Regions from separate parts of the Peribacillus sp. P4_C12 genome, predicted to be linked through region 2. Evidence: riboswitches for the same ligand, from Rfam matches in the RefSeq annotation. Region 2 holds a riboswitch; the other holds the start of a gene.
The links. Region 2 has a riboswitch for preQ1 ahead of AC1DUW_RS09970 (VUT family protein). Riboswitches for the same ligand answer to the same signal wherever they lie in the genome.
Positions count from the first base shown of each region.

Region 1 (14,307 bases), on a different contig from region 2:
GAGGGCAAGCCCTATTTGTCTCGACAGGCAAATACCATCATCACATTGGCCTTAATACATGGAATGGAGTCGGGGCTCCTGCACCGGAGGCAACAAGTGTAGGACTGAAGTCGTTCACGCTTATTTTACCTAGTGAAGAGGCACGAAAAAACACAGTAGAGCGATTAAAGCAATTAGGATCATTTATAAACCAGGAGAAAGAAGCTGTTGTAACAAAGGATCCGTCAGGAAATGTCATCCATTTAGTCGTTCCCACATTAAGAAATAATTAAGGTTTCTTTGTTAACCTGACCCTACCACATTTGCAGGAATAATAGGGGGGATAGGCGTTGTTAAAGAAAAGGTTTAAAGAAAAAGGTGTGAAGGTGATCTTGGTCGGTTCTCTTGTGGGAATGGGAACGTTCACTTATATGCCTACAGCGGAGGCTACGGAGGATACAGCGGTCACACAGGGAGAGGCCCAAACGGTAAATACTCTATCTAAGCTCAAAATAGATGGTATAACATTGAATCAACAGTTTTCTGCCGATGTTCTAGAGTATAGTGCAACAGTAGGGAAGAATGTTGAAAAAATCAGCTTACTTGCTGAGAGTTCCAGTGAGACTGCTACCATATCAGTGAATGGTATACAACTGACAAATGGGAAGGCTGAGGATTTTTCTCTTCAAACTGGTAAGAATACGTTCACGATAACGGTCAGTGATGGGATAAATGAAACGACTACCTATACCGTCCAGGTTGATAAATCGGAAAGCGATGACAACCTTTTAACTGCGATTGGATTATCAAAAGGTTCTTTAACATTTGATGCGTCTGTAACAGCTTATAAGGTTTCTTTGGCGAATAAAGTCAATACCATTACGGTGGCTCCAACAGTGAGTGACAGTACTGCAAGGGTAAACGTAAATGGAATAGATGCAACGAGTAAAGGAGTAAAGGTGAACCTTCCAGTTGGTAAGACAACAGTGAAGATTGTCGTTGCAGCAGAAAATGGAGATAGAAAAACATACACGCTTACGATTACAAGGGCTGCAGCTAAGGCAAAGAGAACCGAAGATAAGGATACCTCTAAAGGAGATGAAGCTAAAAAGGAATCTTCAACAGGAGCAAGTAAAACTCAACCTTCCTCCGATAACGGTGACAAACCATCATCAACTCCTTCGGATTCATCCAAAGGTCAAATGCTAAGTAGCCAAGCACCTAAAGCACAGCAGATTGCAAGCATTTCTACACAAAAAACCTTATCGGATTCTGTTAAAAAGGTAATGTCAGCTGGGTCCGTAGGTGAGGAAGGCAATAACGCACCAGTGTTGAACACTTTGACAGTATCAAAAGGAACGTGGAACAAATCTTTTGATTCTGATGAGCATACATATCATATCGAAGTCGATAAGGATATTACCTTAGTCCAAATTGAAGCTATAGCTAGCGCAAGTGGAGCTACGATAAAATATGACGGTGAAAGCAGTAAAACCGTAACGATTAAGAATAAAGCTAAGACGGCAATTTCAGTAACAGTCTCAAAAGATGGAGCACGACGTACCTACGTCCTTGTTTTCGATAAAGATATCGATGTAGACATGGATGAGGAAGAAACTGTAGATGATGCCAAAACTGAAAAAGAGGCAGTAGTTGGAGCAACACAAATGAGTACATCTAGTAAATCGGAAAACCTTAAATCCAATAACAAAGGTAGCCAGATGATGACGATGGATAATCAATCAACAGAATCCATTTCATTTTTGGGGAAAATAAAGAAATTCGTTCTCTCTCTTTTTTAATATTACCAAGGGACTGTTTCAAAAAATTTGAAGGGGTCTTTTTTTAGAATACAAAAAAAGGACAAGATTTAATAGGCTTGTCCTGAAATTTATATTGGTAAAACAATTTTGACTTCGGTTCCATGATTTAGCTCGCTGTTAAAACGAACCTTTCCTCTGTGCGCCTCAATAATTCGGCAGCTAACGGTCAATCCTAGACCCGTTCCTCTTTCTTTAGATGAATAAAAAGGTTCTCCTAGATGTTTCAAACGATTTTTTTCGATTCCACTTCCATTATCCCTGATGGTTATGGAAAGGGTATTGTCGATTTGCTCGAAATCAATCCAAATGTGATCGGCGGAGGCCTCCATAGAGTTCTTAATCATGTTTATAAACACTTGTTTGAGCTGATTTGCCTCACATGAAAGAAGCGGGATTTCATTTTTTACATCTATCGATATTTTTGTAGAATATGAGTCTGCCTCTGGTTTAAGCAAGGTTTTGACTTCATCCATCAGTTCAATAATTTGGTGTTTACTGAATGGGAGTTCCTGAGGTTTTGCAAGAACAAGTAATTCGCTTACAATCAGATTGATTCGGTCTAATTCACTGAGCATAATAGTGTAGTATTGTTCAAAGGGGTGGTCGCTCTTTTTAAGTAACTGGACGAATCCTTTTAAAGAAGTTAATGGGTTACGTACTTCGTGTGCTACACTGGCAGCAAGTTCACCGACTATTGACAACTTTTCGGTTCTTCTTAAGCGTGCTTCCGTTTCTCGGATTTGAGTTACATCTTTAGCATAGGTAATAATTCCGACTAATTCATTTCCAATAAGCATCGGGACAAATGTACATGAAAGTAAAAGAGACTTCCCGTATTTCGTGAGAAACTCTATATCTTTTCCTTTTTTTATCCCCTTTTGGTTTTCCACGACGTATTGACAGGATGTACGAATCAGTTCTTCATCTTCTGCGGAAAAGTTTAACTCAATAAAAGAGGCACCTTGGATTTCTTCTTGATGAAAGCCTGTAACTGTTTCAAACCTTGGATTGACGGTGGTAATTATTCCGGTTAAATCAAGCATCAGCATCGGATAAGGGTTGTGTTCGAACAATGATTTATAGCGCTGTTCACTCTCAAATAATTGATTTTCTGCGACAACTCTTTCAGAAATATCCCTGCCAATGACCACTAATCCTTTTCGGGAACCATCTTCAAAGAACAAAGGAACTTTGATGGTATCAAAGGTCTTATGATTGCCGTTGGGTAGCGGGATGATTTCCTCACACCGCGTAATCTCCTTTTTTATCCACGTTTCTTCATCTGAAATTTCACAGTAGATTAACGACTCTTTATAAAATTCGGAGTATTCTGCGAGCTCACTGTCTTTTTTTCCCTTATAGTCTACATGTTCCAATTGAAATAATTGCAGACCAAAGGTGTTGGATTCAAGCCATCGGCCATCTCCATCCTTGAAGTTAACGAAGTCTACCATTGAATTAATGAGCGTGCGACGACGCTGTTCCTCCTCTTTTAATTGCTTGAATTTTTCTCTTTTAGCCAAATAAAGAAATAAAATCAAGCCTATTGATAAAAGAAAAACAATTCCTTCTGCTCTTTGGAGTTGAATAAAGACCTCTTTGTTTTCAATATTAGTAGTTAAAAAGTAGTCGAACACGACTAGTGTAAGAATCCCAAATAGGATATATAGTACTAAAATGGAGCGTTTGGACATGGAGATTCTCCCTGATTTACGACATTTCAAAGGCTAAAAATACATACACATTTTAACAAACTATCAAAGAAAAATATATGCAGAATCATAAATAAAAAAACAGGAGCCCTAACAGTCACCTGTTTTTCCTGAAGAAGGTTACTTTCTTTTTCTTCTTAAAGCGTTTATAGATAAGGAAAAATAGTAAGAAGAGGAAGGCGAGTACAGCTAGTGTATATTCGTTCATTTCCACAGATAGGAGACCATAAGGGATTAAGGATAGAAAGAAAAAGTATATAAGATTTCCGAGTGCGGTCGCTAATAAAAAATCCTTGAAGGTTACAGAGCTGACTCCAGCTGCCAAGTTAATTAAACTTGTTGGTATGAGTGGGAATATCCTTCCGGTAAACACGTACATAAAGCCATGCTCTACAACGGATTCTTTCCATTTTGGGCCCATTTTCTTTAAGAGAGGTGCCTGAAACCAGTTCCTGGCTGCATAAAAAATGAATCCTGATGCAACGACACTTGTAACCCAACTCCATAGGTACCCATATATGAATCCAAATATCGCGACATTGATGGTTAGGAGTAAAATTAAGGGTATAATGGTAAAAGAATTTTGGACAATCATCAACACAAATGTCACAACAAAAGTAAGCAAAAGGTTTTCTGTCAATATGGTTATAACTGAATCCAAATCACTTTTCCAAACCATGGTGAACAATTCTGCATTGGAAACGATAAATATTACTATTACCAATAGACCGATTAAGGTCAGTATTTTTTTCAAAAGGTCACCACCATTCATACTAATAGTTTATCATCTTCAGGTTCAATGGTGAAAAAAAGAGCTTCCGCATGAAGCAGACAGCTCTTTTCCATTATAGTGGGTTAACGACGCGAAGATTCCTTTATAGCCACTTTTCAAACTGAATTCTTTTATTCATTCCATAAATAATTGGCGCACCAACTAAAAGGACGATGAACTCACCGACAGCCGTGGTCATCCAGCTTAACAAGAATGGTAAATCCAGGGCAAGGTTCAGTTCGATTGCAATTAAAAACATTGTGAACGTGAAAAAGATAATCGTAACGATCATCCGTCCTTTAATGCTCTTTATGAAGCGTGAGGCAAAAATGACAAGCAATAAGGCAAGCAGAGATTGCCCTACCCCGAATATCAAATCATATGGCACCATCGGCGAAAAGAGCAGATTCGATATGAAAACGCCGCCCACTATGCCGTAGATATATTTTTTGTTAAATACAATCAGATGATTCAATATTTCCGGAACCCGAAATTGGTATATTCCAAATGATATTGGTTGAAACACAAATGAGACCACCACATATAAGGCGGCCAATAACCCGCTTATCACGAGTGTACGAACATTCATTTTACTCTCTCCCTAGTTTTTTATCGTGGGATGGTTACGAACCACGTTTAGGCTTTTGCCCGAAGACTAATAGTATCCCATGTAGGCTTGTTTCGTCAATTTGTAAAGAATGGTTTCAAAATAATAAGTTTTCAAGCTGTGGATGTCTCAAATGATTTTGATTTATTGCAATAAAGGATGATATTATTTTTACATGTACTTCAAAGGAGTGGTTATAATATGTCGATCGAGAGTGTCAAGAGCCATTTTAAAAAATGGGACCGGGAAGGCGATGTAATGGAGTTCGAAACATCAAGTGCTACGGTGAATGAGGCTGCAGAAACCATCGGCGTTATTCCAGCGCGGATTGCTAAGACTCTTTCCTTTAAGGGGGAAGGTGAGCATGCGATTTTGGTTGTTGCCGCAGGGGACGCAAAAGTGGATAATAAGAAATTTCGTCAGATGTTCGGGTTCAAGGCACGAATGTTGTCAGCTGAGGATGTGCTTGAACAGACTGGTCATGCCATTGGAGGAGTCTGCCCGTTTGGGTTGGCAAATGACCTAGATGTTTTCCTTGATGTGTCGATGAAGCGCTTTGAGTCTTTATTCCCAGCATGCGGAAGTGCGAACTCTGCAATAGAACTTAAACTCGCTGAATTATTTGAATATTCAGGAGCGAAGGATTGGGTTGATGTTTGTAAGGCATGGGAAGAAGAGCAGAATGAGGAAGCAGCAGTAGGTAAGACAGTTGATGGATTTTGATTTATCGTACCAAAAAGAACCACATAGAATGGAAATGAGTCCACTTTGGTGGACTTTATTTGTTGATAACGAGAGACATTACCTTTTCCCTTTTTATTACTGGGTTTTTAGTTATAAGCTTTTAACTTGTTCCTAATAGGTTTGCTCCCATTTTTTTCTGAAAAGTTGACCGCAGATGTAAATTAACGGTCTAATTAGGGGAGGTTTGTTCAACATGGCGCATAGGCAAATCGTTCAGAAAGTTCGTAAGTGGAGGGTTAAAGATGTTCAATGGAAGCTATAAAAAAAACAATAGCAGTTATCTTAGTCTTAAAACTCTTTATGAAGAAAATATCACGGTTAAGAGCATTGCCCAGGAGCTTGAGTATTGCCATAAAAACGATTTAGCACTGGAGATACAAAAAGAATTGGAAAAAAAGAATTTCGATATATTGGCGGTAGAGGATCAAGGGGAAATTATCGGATATATCGAAAGGCAAGAACTTGGTGAAGGCAAGATTGCGGAGTATTTGAAATGTTTTACACTAAGAGAATTGGTTTCGGATTCAACCCCTTTGATTCAACTTCTCCATATTTTTAAGAATAAAACGAGGGTGTTCGTGTTAGAAAATAATTCAATTAAAAAGTTGATTACCCACGCTGATCTGCAAAAGCCTCCAATCAGAATGCTGATTTTTGGCTATATTACCCTTTTGGAAATGAGGATGAGTGATATCATCATGGATAAATTCGGGGATGACAGTTGGTATCCAATGATCAGCGGAGATCGTTTAGAAAAGGCTACCGAATTATATAGGAGGAGAATCGATAAAAATGAGGATATCAATTTAATAGAGTGTCTGCAAATCAGTGATAAATTCGATATCATTCATAAAGATCAGGAATTGAGGTTCTTCTTCCAAATTCCTTCTAAAAGTAAAGGAAAGAAAGATGCGAATGCCATCCGGAAATTACGGGATAAGATTTCTCATGCTAATGAACTTGGGTTGGACATGTCTTGGATAGAAATCATCGAAGTGGTGGAATCCTGTGGCCAACTGCTCGAAATCTCTGAATCCTATCGGTATGAAAAATAAAATGATGGTGAGAGACATCTTAGGTAGACCATACTTCAAATAACTCTGCAATTTTAAAGCAGAGCTGTACCACATTTTCAAGGCGAAGAGACCATGTAGTAGGATGGGCTTGTAAGTTTAACTGGAATTTAGGAGAACCAGCTACTATGCTGGTTCCTTTTTGTTTAACCCCCCCTGACAGAAAAAAACTGCCTATACGTGAGGCAGCTTCTTCAAATAGTTAGAACTCCGGTAGCTCATCCAGGTTATTTTCCTTTACCCCATCGGGCTCACTCCGCAATATGTCACGGCCATATTTATGGAAGACATCAACATTGGCGAGGTTGCCTGCCTTAGCTTCCGAAAGAGCGGTGGGATAGTCAAGCTCCCGCCCAGAGTTTGTTTTGATGGCAATAATATTGTCATCTTCATTTTTTCGTACTGCGATAATTTCTTCTTTTCCAGTTGTATCATGTTGGTTTACTTGTGGGGTTCCCTGCTGTTTGTAGGATTCATATGCTTTTTCAAATTGGTCCATGCTTGGACACCTCCTATTTATAGGGTGAGCTATTTGGTCAGCAATATACAAACCAGGTTTCGTCCAGATTGAGCCGTATTTTTGTCAAAATGGGCCGACTTTTCGGCATTCTTTTTTTGAAAAGACTGTTGTCCGGGCTTTATTCTTCTGGCATGGCACTTGCATCATAAATAAGTGGAAGTGAGAAATATCCACTTAAAAAAGGGAGGAATATGAATCATGAATGTAAAACAAGGGGCAAGTACTGCGGATGCAAAAAAAATACAAGACGTTAAGACAATGAAGGCGGCGGTCGTCAATGAATTTAATCAAGAGCTTGAGATTAAAGATGTACCAATCCCAGAATTAGAATATGGTGAGATATTAGTGAAAATTAAAGCGTGTGGCGTGTGTCATACCGATTTACATGCGGTACATGGTGATTGGCCGGTAAAACCGAAGCTGCCGCTTATTCCTGGACATGAGGGTGTAGGCATTATTGAGAAGGTGGCAGAAGGCGTTACTACATTAAAGGTTGGTGACCGCGTTGGGATTCCATGGCTTTATTCGGCATGTGGCGATTGTGAATACTGTCTGACTGGACGGGAAACGCTTTGCCTGGATCAATTGAATGCTGGATATTCTGTGGATGGCGGTTATGCGGAATATTGCAAAGCACCAGCAAAATATGTGGTCAAGGTTCCTGAAGGGCTTGACTTTGCGGAAGTTTCACCGATTTTCTGTGCTGGTGTAACGACTTATAAAGCGCTTAAAGTGTCAGAAGCTAAACCTGGAGATTGGGTAGCAATCTATGGAATTGGTGGATTGGGTCATGTTGCTCTTCAATACGCGAAAGCTATGGGCTTTAATGTCATTGCCGTTGATATTCAAGATGATAAGCTTGATCTGGCTACAGAATTAGGAGCAGATTTCACGGTTAATGGTCTTAAGAGCGATCCTGTACAAGCCATTAAGGAAAAAGTTGGTGGAGTACAAGCAGCCATTTCTGTAGCGGTTACGAAAAAAGCTTTCGAACAAGCTTACAGTTCAGTTAAAAGGGGTGGAACATTGGTCGTTGTCGGATTGCCGAATGACGAACTTCCAATTCCAATTTTTGATACGGTACTAAATGGGGTGACTGTAAAAGGGTCAATCGTTGGTACAAGAAAAGATTTACAAGAAGCTGTTCAATTTGCGGCTGATGGCAAAGTAAGGACGAATATTGAAACGAGAACGCTTGATGAAATCAATGACGTGTTTCAAATGATGGAAAAGGGAGAAATCAACGGACGAATCGTATTAACTTTAGAATAGAAATAAACAAACGAGGGGGTCCTAAAGTCGGACACCCTCGTTTGTTCTAGGTAGCTTATAAGAATTCTATAATTAGATTATGTCTGATTCTTCTCATTTAATATATATCGCAATTTTCTCATGGAGATCTGCAAACGCTTTGCCGCTTCATTTCGGTTTCCATAGGTTTTTTGAAGTGCCTGCATGACGAGTTCTTTGCCAATTGTAGATTCGAGTTGTTTGATTTCCTTAAGGATTTCCTCGAGCATTAGTTCATCTTTCTCATTAAAGTCGGCAACCAGCTGTTTACGCCATTCTTCGAGATGATTTTCAGTCGATTGATTCGCATTCGGCGGGTATTTTTTTATTGGAATAACCTGGTTGGTAGATAGAAGGATATCATTTGCCGAGATTTCCTGTTTATGGTCAGCAAGAGTGAGAGTTCGCATGATTATATTAGATAATTCGCGTATATTACCGGGCCAGTCGTATTGCTGTAATTTTTCAATAGCTTCATTGGAAAAGGAGATATCTGCCTGGCCAGTTCTTTCAACCAAATGTCGGACAAGGAGGGGAATATCTTCTTTTCTGTTACGCAAGGCGGGGATATCAAGAGTGACGACGTTCAGTCGATAAAATAGGTCTTCCCGGAATTTGTTTTTTTCAACTGCCTGCTGCAGATTTTCATTGGAGGCGGCTACTAAGCGGGCATTTGTTCTTAATGTCCCGCTACTTCCGACACGCATAAATTCCCGTGTTTCCAAAACTCGAAGCAATTTGACTTGTATGGCCGGACTCGCGTCGGCAATTTCATCGAGGAAAAGGGTGCCATTCCCTGCAATTTCAAAGAAACCTTTTCGTTGTTGGGTTGCTCCGGTGAAGGCCCCTTTTTCATGCCCAAATAATTCGCTTTCGAGAAGGGATTCCGAGATTGCTCCACAATTAATACCAATAAAGGGCTCGTGGCTTCGCGGGCTTGCTGAGTGAATGAAACGGGAAAGTACTTCTTTGCCACTCCCTGTTTCTCCCTCGATCAAGACATTGACGGATTTTTGAGCCACTTTGAAAGCCATTTCAATCAGTTCCTTCATTAATAAACTTTCTCCTACAATGAGACCCGACTCTTTGGCAAGGTTATGGATAAAGTGTTGATTCAAATCGTCGTTTTCATTCAATAGGTTGTCAAGTTGCTTTTCCAATACTTCAATATCCACAAAGGGTTTTTCCATATAATCACTCGCTCCAAGTTTCATTGCCTCGACAGCGGTCTTGACTGTGCTGTATCCGGTCATAATCAGTGCCTTGCAAAGCGGTTGTTTTTGTTTCAGATACTGCAGGAGAGATAGGCCATCACAATCTGGAAGCTTTAGGTCTATCATCGCGGCATCAAAGCGCTGCTGATTAAAATCTATTTGGTGAAATTCCTTTCCACTGTTCACGACCTGTACGTGATATCCTTTCATCGAAAAAAGGCGGGATAAAAAGGTACCAACTTCTTTTTCATCGTCTACCACAAGTAAATGAATCATCTCATCATCTCCTTTCATCTTCTGGCTGCAAGGGAAGCCTCAGGAAAAATACACTTCCTTTTCCAGGTGCGCTTATTACGTCAATTTTGCCTCCATGGTCTTTCGCAATACCAAGGCTCACAGATAATCCTAGGCCTGTACCTTTTTCACGGTCCTTAGTCGTATGAAAAGGATGAAAAATGAGCGGCAGCCGCTCTGCTTCAATCCCAGCTCCGTTATCAGCAACCTTCACCACCATGAATTCTTCTTCAGAATAGGTATGAATCGTAATGAGTTTTTCCGATATATCACAATCATCCAATGCATCCTGGGCATTCAATAGCAAGTTGATGATTATTTGTTCTATCTGAGGTTGGCTTCCCTTTATGAAAGGAAGATCTTCCTGAAGGGAAAGATGAAGGGAAATTTGTTTCTTCCCTAGTTGAAACTTCAGAAGGTTCATTACCTGATGTATGGCCTCGTTAATAGAGTAATAGTGGAATCTATATTCATCTTGACGGGAAAAGGTAAGTAAGCTTTTCACGATTTGCCTGCACCGGTCGCCGCAATTTTTAATATCGGTTAGAAGCATATAATCTTCGTTGTCTGGTAAAGTGTTCCGTAATAAAAGCTGTGAGTTTCCAAGAATGGCCGTTAATGGGCTATTCAATTCATGGGCAACTCCAGCTGCCATTTCGCCGATGGCTCCGAGCTTGCCGGCATGCAACAATTGAGCTTCCATCTGTCTTCTCTCGGTGACGTTTTTATAATAAGCAATGACTCCATAGACCTGTTGATCCTTATTTTGAATCGGATAGGCATGCATTTCCAAGATCGCTTCAGGCTGAAGCAAAATTTCTTGAAACCCTGGCTTATCCTGTACAAATGTCTCTTGAATCAGAGTCTGAGATTTCTCAATTAAAGGACTTAAGTCAAAAAAAGCTCTGGCTGCATCATTAGATTGGTAGACTTCTCCTTGGCGATCAAAGACGATGATCATATCTTCGACGGCCTTGAAGGTATCCTCCCATTCTTGTTTGGAATGGAGAACTTCTTTATAGAGCTGGGCATTCTCCAAAGTCAGTGCAAGCTGGTTGGAAAGTTGCTCAAGAAAATCCAACTCATCTTTATGCCACGTTTTCTTTTTCTTTCTGCCGAAGGTCCAAACCCCTATTTTTTTATTTTTCCCATACAGGGGCACCAATAGAAGCGTTTCAATCTCAAGAGATAGCAGTCTTTTTTTTTCCGGGAAGTCTGGTAGCATTTTGATTTCCACTTGAATGGATTGTTCGTCTTTCAAGGCAGATGAGAAGTCCTGAAAAGGGTGTAATAGGTTTTTGGATTCAATTTCAAGCTCGCATTGGCCATTAGGACAAATATGGAGAAGAGTTGGTTCTTCTTCGTATAAAATGACAAAATGACTGTCATCGAATGTAATTAGGTGCTTGAGTTTTGAGATAACATTTCGGAGAATTTCGTGAATATCCATGTCTATATTCATGTTTTTAGTGATATCGTTCATAATTTCAAGCTGCATATTTTTCTTCTTCAACTGATCCACGGTTTTCTTAAGTTCCGTGTAATATGTTTTTTTCGAAGACTTAACGCCTGTCATTAAATCGATCAACTCAGATTTGTTCATGTTTTCACCTCTTATAGGGCTGTAAGGAGCAACTGCCTAATCTGTTCTAATGACATATCCCGAGGGTTCGTAATCATGCAGGCATCCTCGAGGGCGGTCATTCCTATTGTATCAATCATGTCTTTGGTAATGCCCACGTCACCTAGGCTCCTGGGTGTCCCGATATCCTGGGACAAGTCCCTTACAAAGTGTACGGCAGCGGTGCCGGCTTGCTGCTCAGTTAAAGCTCTCGTATCAATCCCCATGATCTCTGCTATTTGGCTGAATCGCTTCGGGGCCGCAATTCGGTTGAAGTCCATGACATGGGGGAGAAGGATAGCATTGATTTCACCATGCGGAAGCAGGTACTTTCCGCCAATGGCATGTGAAATTGCATGGGCTGCTCCCAATATGGCATTGGAAAAGGCAAGACCGGCTTGCAGGCTGGCCATCGCCATCGCTTCTTTTGCTTCCTCATTATGTTTAGACGCAACGGAAGGGCGTAGGTAACGGGAAACAATGGACAAGGCGTTTGTGGCTTGTACATCGGTCAAAGGAGTTGCAGCGATAGATACATAGGATTCAATGGCGTGTGTCAAAACATCCATTCCAGTAGCGGCGGTCAAATCTGCTTCTAAGGTCGTTAAGGTAGCCGGGTCAACAATCGCAATATCAGGAACGAGGGATTTTGAAATGATCGTCATTTTTTTCTCCCGGAACGAATCGACAATCACAGAAAACTGTGAGACTTCCGAACCCGATCCGGCAGTGGTCATGATCATCACCATAGGGGGTAGAGGAGAATGGACTTTATCAACTCCTTCATAGTCACTGATGGTTCCACCATTCGTTGCCAAAAGGGCGATCCCTTTTGCGACATCCAAGGCACTTCCTCCCCCCACACCTATGATGGCGTCACATTCATGATTATTAAAAAATAAACAACCGGCTTCGATCTCCCTGTCTTTCGGATTGGTCGTCGTTTCAATGAAGGTGGCAAAAGCAAGCCCCGCATTTTGGCAGGCTTCCATGACAATATCAAGCCAACCAGCATTGGCTACACCGGAATCACTAACTATCAGTGTCTTTTTGGCACCCAACCGCAAGCAAGCCTCACCAGCTTGTTCAATAGAACCTTTTCCAAAAATAACTTCCGGCATCACAAATTTAGTTATCGACATCTTCGCGCCTTCTTCCCTGATTAAAGTCATTTTCTCTTTGTACTATTTTCCCGAAGAAAGGCGAAAATCCTGTTTGAATCGCAGGAATTTTTATATAATGTGACAAATTATTAAATAAAATACAACTTTTGGCACAGGTCAAATTTCTCTCTAGTTTCTTAAATTTGTAAATTCGTTACTTTAGGAACAGATTAATAGGGATAAACCTACCTAGTTAGAAATTTCTATATATTGTAAAATGATAGAGGGAATCTATTAAACTGGGAGGCAATCTATGAAAAAACAATTTCTATCCTTATCATTAGTCGCAGCATTATCATTAGGGGCAGCCGGGACCACTACTACTGCTTTAGCAACACCGAATACTTCTCCAGTACATCAGGCGCCGTCCGCAGACAAGCAAATCGTTAAAAGGATCGATGTCGACAAAATCTACAAAAATATTGAATACCTCTCACAAACACCTCGAGTAGCTGGTACGGAATCTGAGTATAAGGCCGTACAGTTCATCAAAAAGCAACTTAAATCTTATGGCTATATGGCCGATATCGAAGAGTTTAGTTTTTTATCCTATACAGACCCAAATCTGGTCGAGCTGTCCATTGACGGATTTGATGGGGAAATCCAATCGAACCATTTAACCTATTCAGTAAATGGTGATCTATCCGGTGAAATGGTATACGCCGGTTTAGGAACGAAGGAAGAGCTTGAAAAAGCGGGTGTTACAGGGAAGATCGCCCTTATTCAAAGAGGCAGCTTCACTTTTGCAGAGAAAGTATTGAATGCAGCAGAAAAAGGGGCAGCAGGTGTCATCCTATTCAATAATGCAGATGGGGAATTAAATGGGACCCTTGGAGGGGCTAATGATCAGTATATTCCATCAGTCACGATAACGAAAAAGGATGGAGAAGCCCTGCTTGAAAAATTGAATACTGGAGTTAAACTGACCGCATCATTAAAAATTGAAGGGGCTCATACCGGAGAAAAAACCTCTTATAACGTGGTGGCAACAAAAAAAGCAACCAAGACCATTAAAGCTAAGCAGAGCGATATCATTTATATCACAGGCCATCATGATTCCGTCGCCGGGGCACCTGGAGCAAATGACGATGCATCAGGCACTTCCGTTACACTTGAACTTGCACGTGTTTTGAAGAATCTTCCTACAGATACGGAAATTCGCTTCGTTACCTTTGGGGCCGAGGAAAATGGATTGTTAGGTTCGCAGCATTATGTGGACAACCTCTCTGATGATGATATCAAGCGGACGATTGCCAACTTCAACCTAGATATGGTAGGAAGCAGGGACGCTGGAGATTTGGTTATTTTGACTAATGATGGAGAAATGAACCTTGTAACCGAGCTGGCTCAGGAATCAAGTACAAGACTGAATGGTGAGCCGACTCCATATGGACAAGGCGGGCGAAGTGACCATGTATCTTTCGCTGAGGCTGGAATTCCCGCTGCTTTATTCATCCACAGTCCATCAGAACCTTGGTATCATACTCCTGATGAT
Region 1 is NZ_JBFUIB010000038.1:1,141-15,447, forward strand. Features, by position in the region: gene AC1DUW_RS09110 (VOC family protein) at 1-272, shown strand, start outside; gene AC1DUW_RS09115 (cadherin-like beta sandwich domain-containing protein) at 330-1,781, shown strand; gene AC1DUW_RS09120 (PAS domain-containing sensor histidine kinase) at 1,871-3,496, opposite strand; gene AC1DUW_RS09125 (TVP38/TMEM64 family protein) at 3,612-4,268, opposite strand; gene AC1DUW_RS09130 (QueT transporter family protein) at 4,390-4,875, opposite strand; PreQ1 riboswitch class I at 4,882-4,926, opposite strand; gene AC1DUW_RS09135 (YbaK/EbsC family protein) at 5,095-5,616, shown strand; gene AC1DUW_RS09140 (hypothetical protein) at 5,880-6,692, shown strand; gene AC1DUW_RS09145 (DUF3892 domain-containing protein) at 6,913-7,209, opposite strand; gene adhP (alcohol dehydrogenase AdhP) at 7,489-8,502, shown strand; gene AC1DUW_RS09155 (sigma-54-dependent transcriptional regulator) at 8,580-10,010, opposite strand; gene AC1DUW_RS09160 (sensor histidine kinase) at 10,015-11,631, opposite strand; gene AC1DUW_RS09165 (iron-containing alcohol dehydrogenase) at 11,643-12,791, opposite strand; gene AC1DUW_RS09170 (M28 family peptidase) at 13,066-14,307, shown strand, end outside.
Region 1: linked by a shared signal. The riboswitch ahead of AC1DUW_RS09130 (QueT transporter family protein) and the one ahead of AC1DUW_RS09970 (VUT family protein) in region 2 are both predicted to bind preQ1.

Region 2 (4,281 bases):
ACTGGGCATTACCCATCATATTCTGGATATGTCGCTGTTGAACCAACTAGCGCCGAATGCGTTAACGCGAAGTGATATCGCAGTAGAGGACGGAGAAGACGGGGAACTGCCGTCAACGTTTGTACCAGGGCGGAATTTGCTGTTCCTTTCGTTTGCCGGTGTATTGGCAAGCCAAATTGGGGCTAAGCATATTGTCACTGGTGTCTGCGAGACGGATTTCAGCGGATATCCAGACTGTCGCGATGTATTCATTAAATCGTTGAACGTGACCTTGAATTTGTCGATGGACCAGTCATTTGTGATTGATACGCCGCTTATGTGGCTGAATAAAGAGGAAACATGGGAGCTTGCGGATCAGCTTGGCGCGTTTGATTTCGTCCGTGAGAAGACTCTGACTTGTTATAACGGGATTATATCCGACGGCTGTGGTGAGTGTCCGGCATGTAAGCTTCGGAAAAAAGGGCTGGATGACTATGTAAGCAGACGGCAGGTGCTTAAATAATGTACGGTTTTACTATCGTGGATAAGCTTCAAAAAATAGATAAAGATATTCAGCGGAATCAATTAAACTACTCAAGTAAGCGGGTCATGGTCAGCAAGGAATTCACCTTTGATGCCGCGCACCATCTTCATGACTATGAAGGCAAATGCAAGAACTTACATGGCCACACGTATAGGGTCATTTTCGGATTGAGCGGATATACGGATTCACGCGGTTTGATGATAGATTTTGGTGACATCAAAGAAATTTGGAAAAATGAGATTGAAATACACCTTGATCATCGTTATTTGAATGAAACACTGCCGCTCATGAATACAACAGCTGAAAATATGGTTGTCTGGATTTATGAAAAAATGGCCGAAGCCCTTTTAACCAAGAATTATGAGGGTGCTAGAGTCGAATTTGTTCGTCTATATGAAACGCCGACGAGTTATGCTGAAGCTAGACGGGAGTGGATGGAAAGTGAGTAAGCTGCCTGTTATGGAAATCTTCGGTCCGACAATCCAAGGGGAGGGCATGGTCATCGGACAAAAGACCATGTTTGTTCGGACGGCAGGATGCGATTATTCTTGTGCCTGGTGTGATTCCGCGTTTACTTGGGACGGCACTGGTAAGGAAGATACAGATCAAATGACTGCCGAAGAAATATGGAATGAGCTGAAGCGAATTGGCGGTGAGGGCTTTTCCTTCGTTACAATATCAGGTGGAAATCCAGCACTGCTGAAAAATCTAGATGGCTTGATAGCAATTTTAAAAGATAATGGAATGAAAATCGGCGTGGAAACACAGGGAAGCCGTTGGCAGGATTGGTTTCTCGATATTGATGAACTGACTATTTCACCTAAGCCGCCGAGTTCTAGGATGAACACGGACTTTGAGGTGCTTGATCGAATAATATCTAATCTTGCCAATCGAAATCCCGATAATCATGTCTCGTTGAAGGTTGTAGTCTTTGATGATGAAGATTATCAGTATGCCAAAAACGTACATTTCCGGTACCCGGATATTCCTTTTTATTTGCAGGTTGGCAATGATGACAGCAGGACGGCTAATGATCAACAGCTGATTAGCGGACTTTTGAAAAAATATGAAGAGCTAATTGATAAAGTAATAGCTGATGATGAACTTAGAAATGTGAAAGTGCTGCCGCAGCTGCATACCTATATATGGGGAAATAAGCGGGGAGTGTAAAGTAAGAGAGGAAGAAGCAGTGTGATGCTCAAGATTCAATCACACTGCTTTTTTTATGCGGACAATAAGCTAAATACCACTGATTATACCTCTTGAATGTGTGTAGCCTTGAAAGCCGTTGTGTATTTAAGGCCATATCCTAAAAAACGATCCATTCCAATATGAGCCGTCCAAATTAAACCTACCATTAAAATTGTATCCTGGCTTAGAGAAACAGCTAGCAAAATGACGAGTATTGATATTGTATAAGTATGAAACAAGTTATAAACCTTGGCACCAATTTGATTATTGATTAGATAGGCTAACATAGAAATGTCAGGTGTTAATAGTAATAAAAGGAAAATCCACCAGCTAAATTCATTTATTGAATAGATATAAATTATCGCTATAAGAACCATAAGCCCTTCAGAATGTATTAATTTTTTCACCATATTTAAGCCTCCTATTCTTTATTAACCATTGGTCAATGAATGTGAAAAAAATTATTCAATACCCTTCATAATATTTTTAACGTGAAAATTAGCTAAGCTTTTTACATCTTGATATGAAAGTTGTGTATTAATATAAAAAGTTATAAAGCCGTGGAGCGAAAGGAAAATAGACCATATTGATGCGGGGTTTAGTTTATTTTCTGTAAGGTCAGTCAGAGAACTGATTAGTTTTTCATATGTTTTATTAGAATCAAGTTGAAGTAAATGTTGAATTTCTTTTTCTTTAGATAAAAACATGATTGCATAATGATTTTGCTGGGTTAACCCAAACTCTATAAAGCATAGTAATATCTTCTCTATTTTTTGAGAAGCATTATTTTCAGTTAGGATGATATCATCTATTTTATTATTCAATAGAGAAAAATCCGTTTTTACCAAACTATAAAATATTTCGGCCTTATTTTTAAAATGATAATAAATGGCGCCATGACTACAATCTAATGTTTTAGCTAATTGCCGCATTGAAACTTTTGAATACCCAACGGATGCAAAAAGTTTCCGGGCTTCATTCAATACCATTTCCTTAGATAATTCTTTTCCTTCTGATTTCCTTGGGGACATAGTATCACCTCCATAGTTATTGACCAGTGGTTAATAAAATCATATAGCAGTGTTTTGTAATTGTCAAATATTAGAATAAAATGATTTAACAGGATCTACTCCAATTCACATATGTAGTAACAAAATTCGAAACATCAGCCATAAGTCTAATTATTAATAAAGTATTTACTGAATTCTTTTAGAAATAGGTAATGTGGAAACTTCTTGATTTCCATTCGTTTTCAAGCTACGATAAATTAGGAAAAAGATAATCCGCTCATGCGGAAGAGGTTCTAGCTACCCTCTCAAAAAAACTAAGAAGAACAGTGCTCTTTCTTAGGGTGCTGTTTTTTCTGTATAAGGAGAATGTAAGAAATGTTAAGAATTATATTGTATTTAGTGTCCATTGTCACCGCGAATGTGGTTACAGCAGCTTTTGCACCATTACAGCTTGGTGTGTTTATTATTCCGATGGGGACATTACTAATCGGGGGAACCTTTATCTTTCGGGATCTAGTTCAGAATAAATTTGGCAGAGTGAAGACGTATGTGTGCATTGTCACGGCACTAATTTTATCAGCGTGCGTATCATTTTTATTAGGAGATACCCTATTAATTGTGTTTGCTTCCGCACTATCGTTCGTGGTGGCAGAAACAGCTGATACTGAAATATATACCCGGTTAAAACTTCCGATGAGTTGGAGAGTATTTTACAGCGGGATTGTCGGAGGATTTTTCGATTCGGTGATATTTGTTGTGATTGGACTTAGCCCACTGGGTGCCAACGTTCTGCCATGGGAAGCCGTACCCGCTGCGATTTTTGGCCAAATCATTGTTAAAACAGTCATTCAGTCAATCGGTGCCGCGCTGTTGGGCCGAATCAATGTAAGACTGGAGAAGCGCGTTATCTCCGGTTAAATAGTAGGAGGGAAGCACTCAATGGATGGACCAAAAAAGGAAGAAGATAGATGCTATTGCCTGGAAGCTTTTCGTGAAAAATATGGTCCGGATGTCCAAGGAGACTGTATGAAGCTCTCCTGCGCCAATTATCGGAAGCATAAGGGAATAGACAATCATGAGAAACGTAAACATTAATATAAATAGGAAACGATCTGTATAAGTCGAGAAGAAAGAACCAAATTTGGTTCTTTTTTTTGTGTGAATTATAGGTTCGCGAGTAAATCGTGAAAATTCACGAGTAAACCAGCCAAACTCACGAGTAAATCGTGAAAATTCACGAGTAAATCAGCCAAACTTACGAGTAAATCGTGATAATTCACGAGTAAACCAGAAACTTACGAGTAAATCGTGAAAATTCACGAGTAAATCAGCCAAACTTACGAGTAAATCGTGAAAACTCACGAGTAAACCAGCCAAACTCACGAGTAAATCGTGAAAACTCACGAGTAAACCAGAAACTCACGAGTAAATCGTGAAAATTCACGAGTAAATCAGCCAAACTCACGAGTAAATCGTGAAAATTCACGAGTAAACCAGAAACTCACGAGTAAATCGTGAAAACTCACGAGTAAATCAGCCAAACTTACGAGTAAATCG
Region 2 is NZ_JBFUIB010000045.1:16,697-20,977, forward strand. Features, by position in the region: gene queC (7-cyano-7-deazaguanine synthase QueC) at 1-502, shown strand, start outside; gene queD (6-carboxytetrahydropterin synthase QueD) at 502-972, shown strand; gene queE (7-carboxy-7-deazaguanine synthase QueE) at 965-1,693, shown strand; gene AC1DUW_RS09960 (DUF4260 domain-containing protein) at 1,777-2,124, opposite strand; gene AC1DUW_RS09965 (TetR/AcrR family transcriptional regulator) at 2,176-2,745, opposite strand; PreQ1 riboswitch class I at 3,006-3,048, shown strand; gene AC1DUW_RS09970 (VUT family protein) at 3,100-3,642, shown strand; gene AC1DUW_RS09975 (hypothetical protein) at 3,664-3,819, shown strand; gene AC1DUW_RS09980 (hypothetical protein) at 4,052-4,183, opposite strand.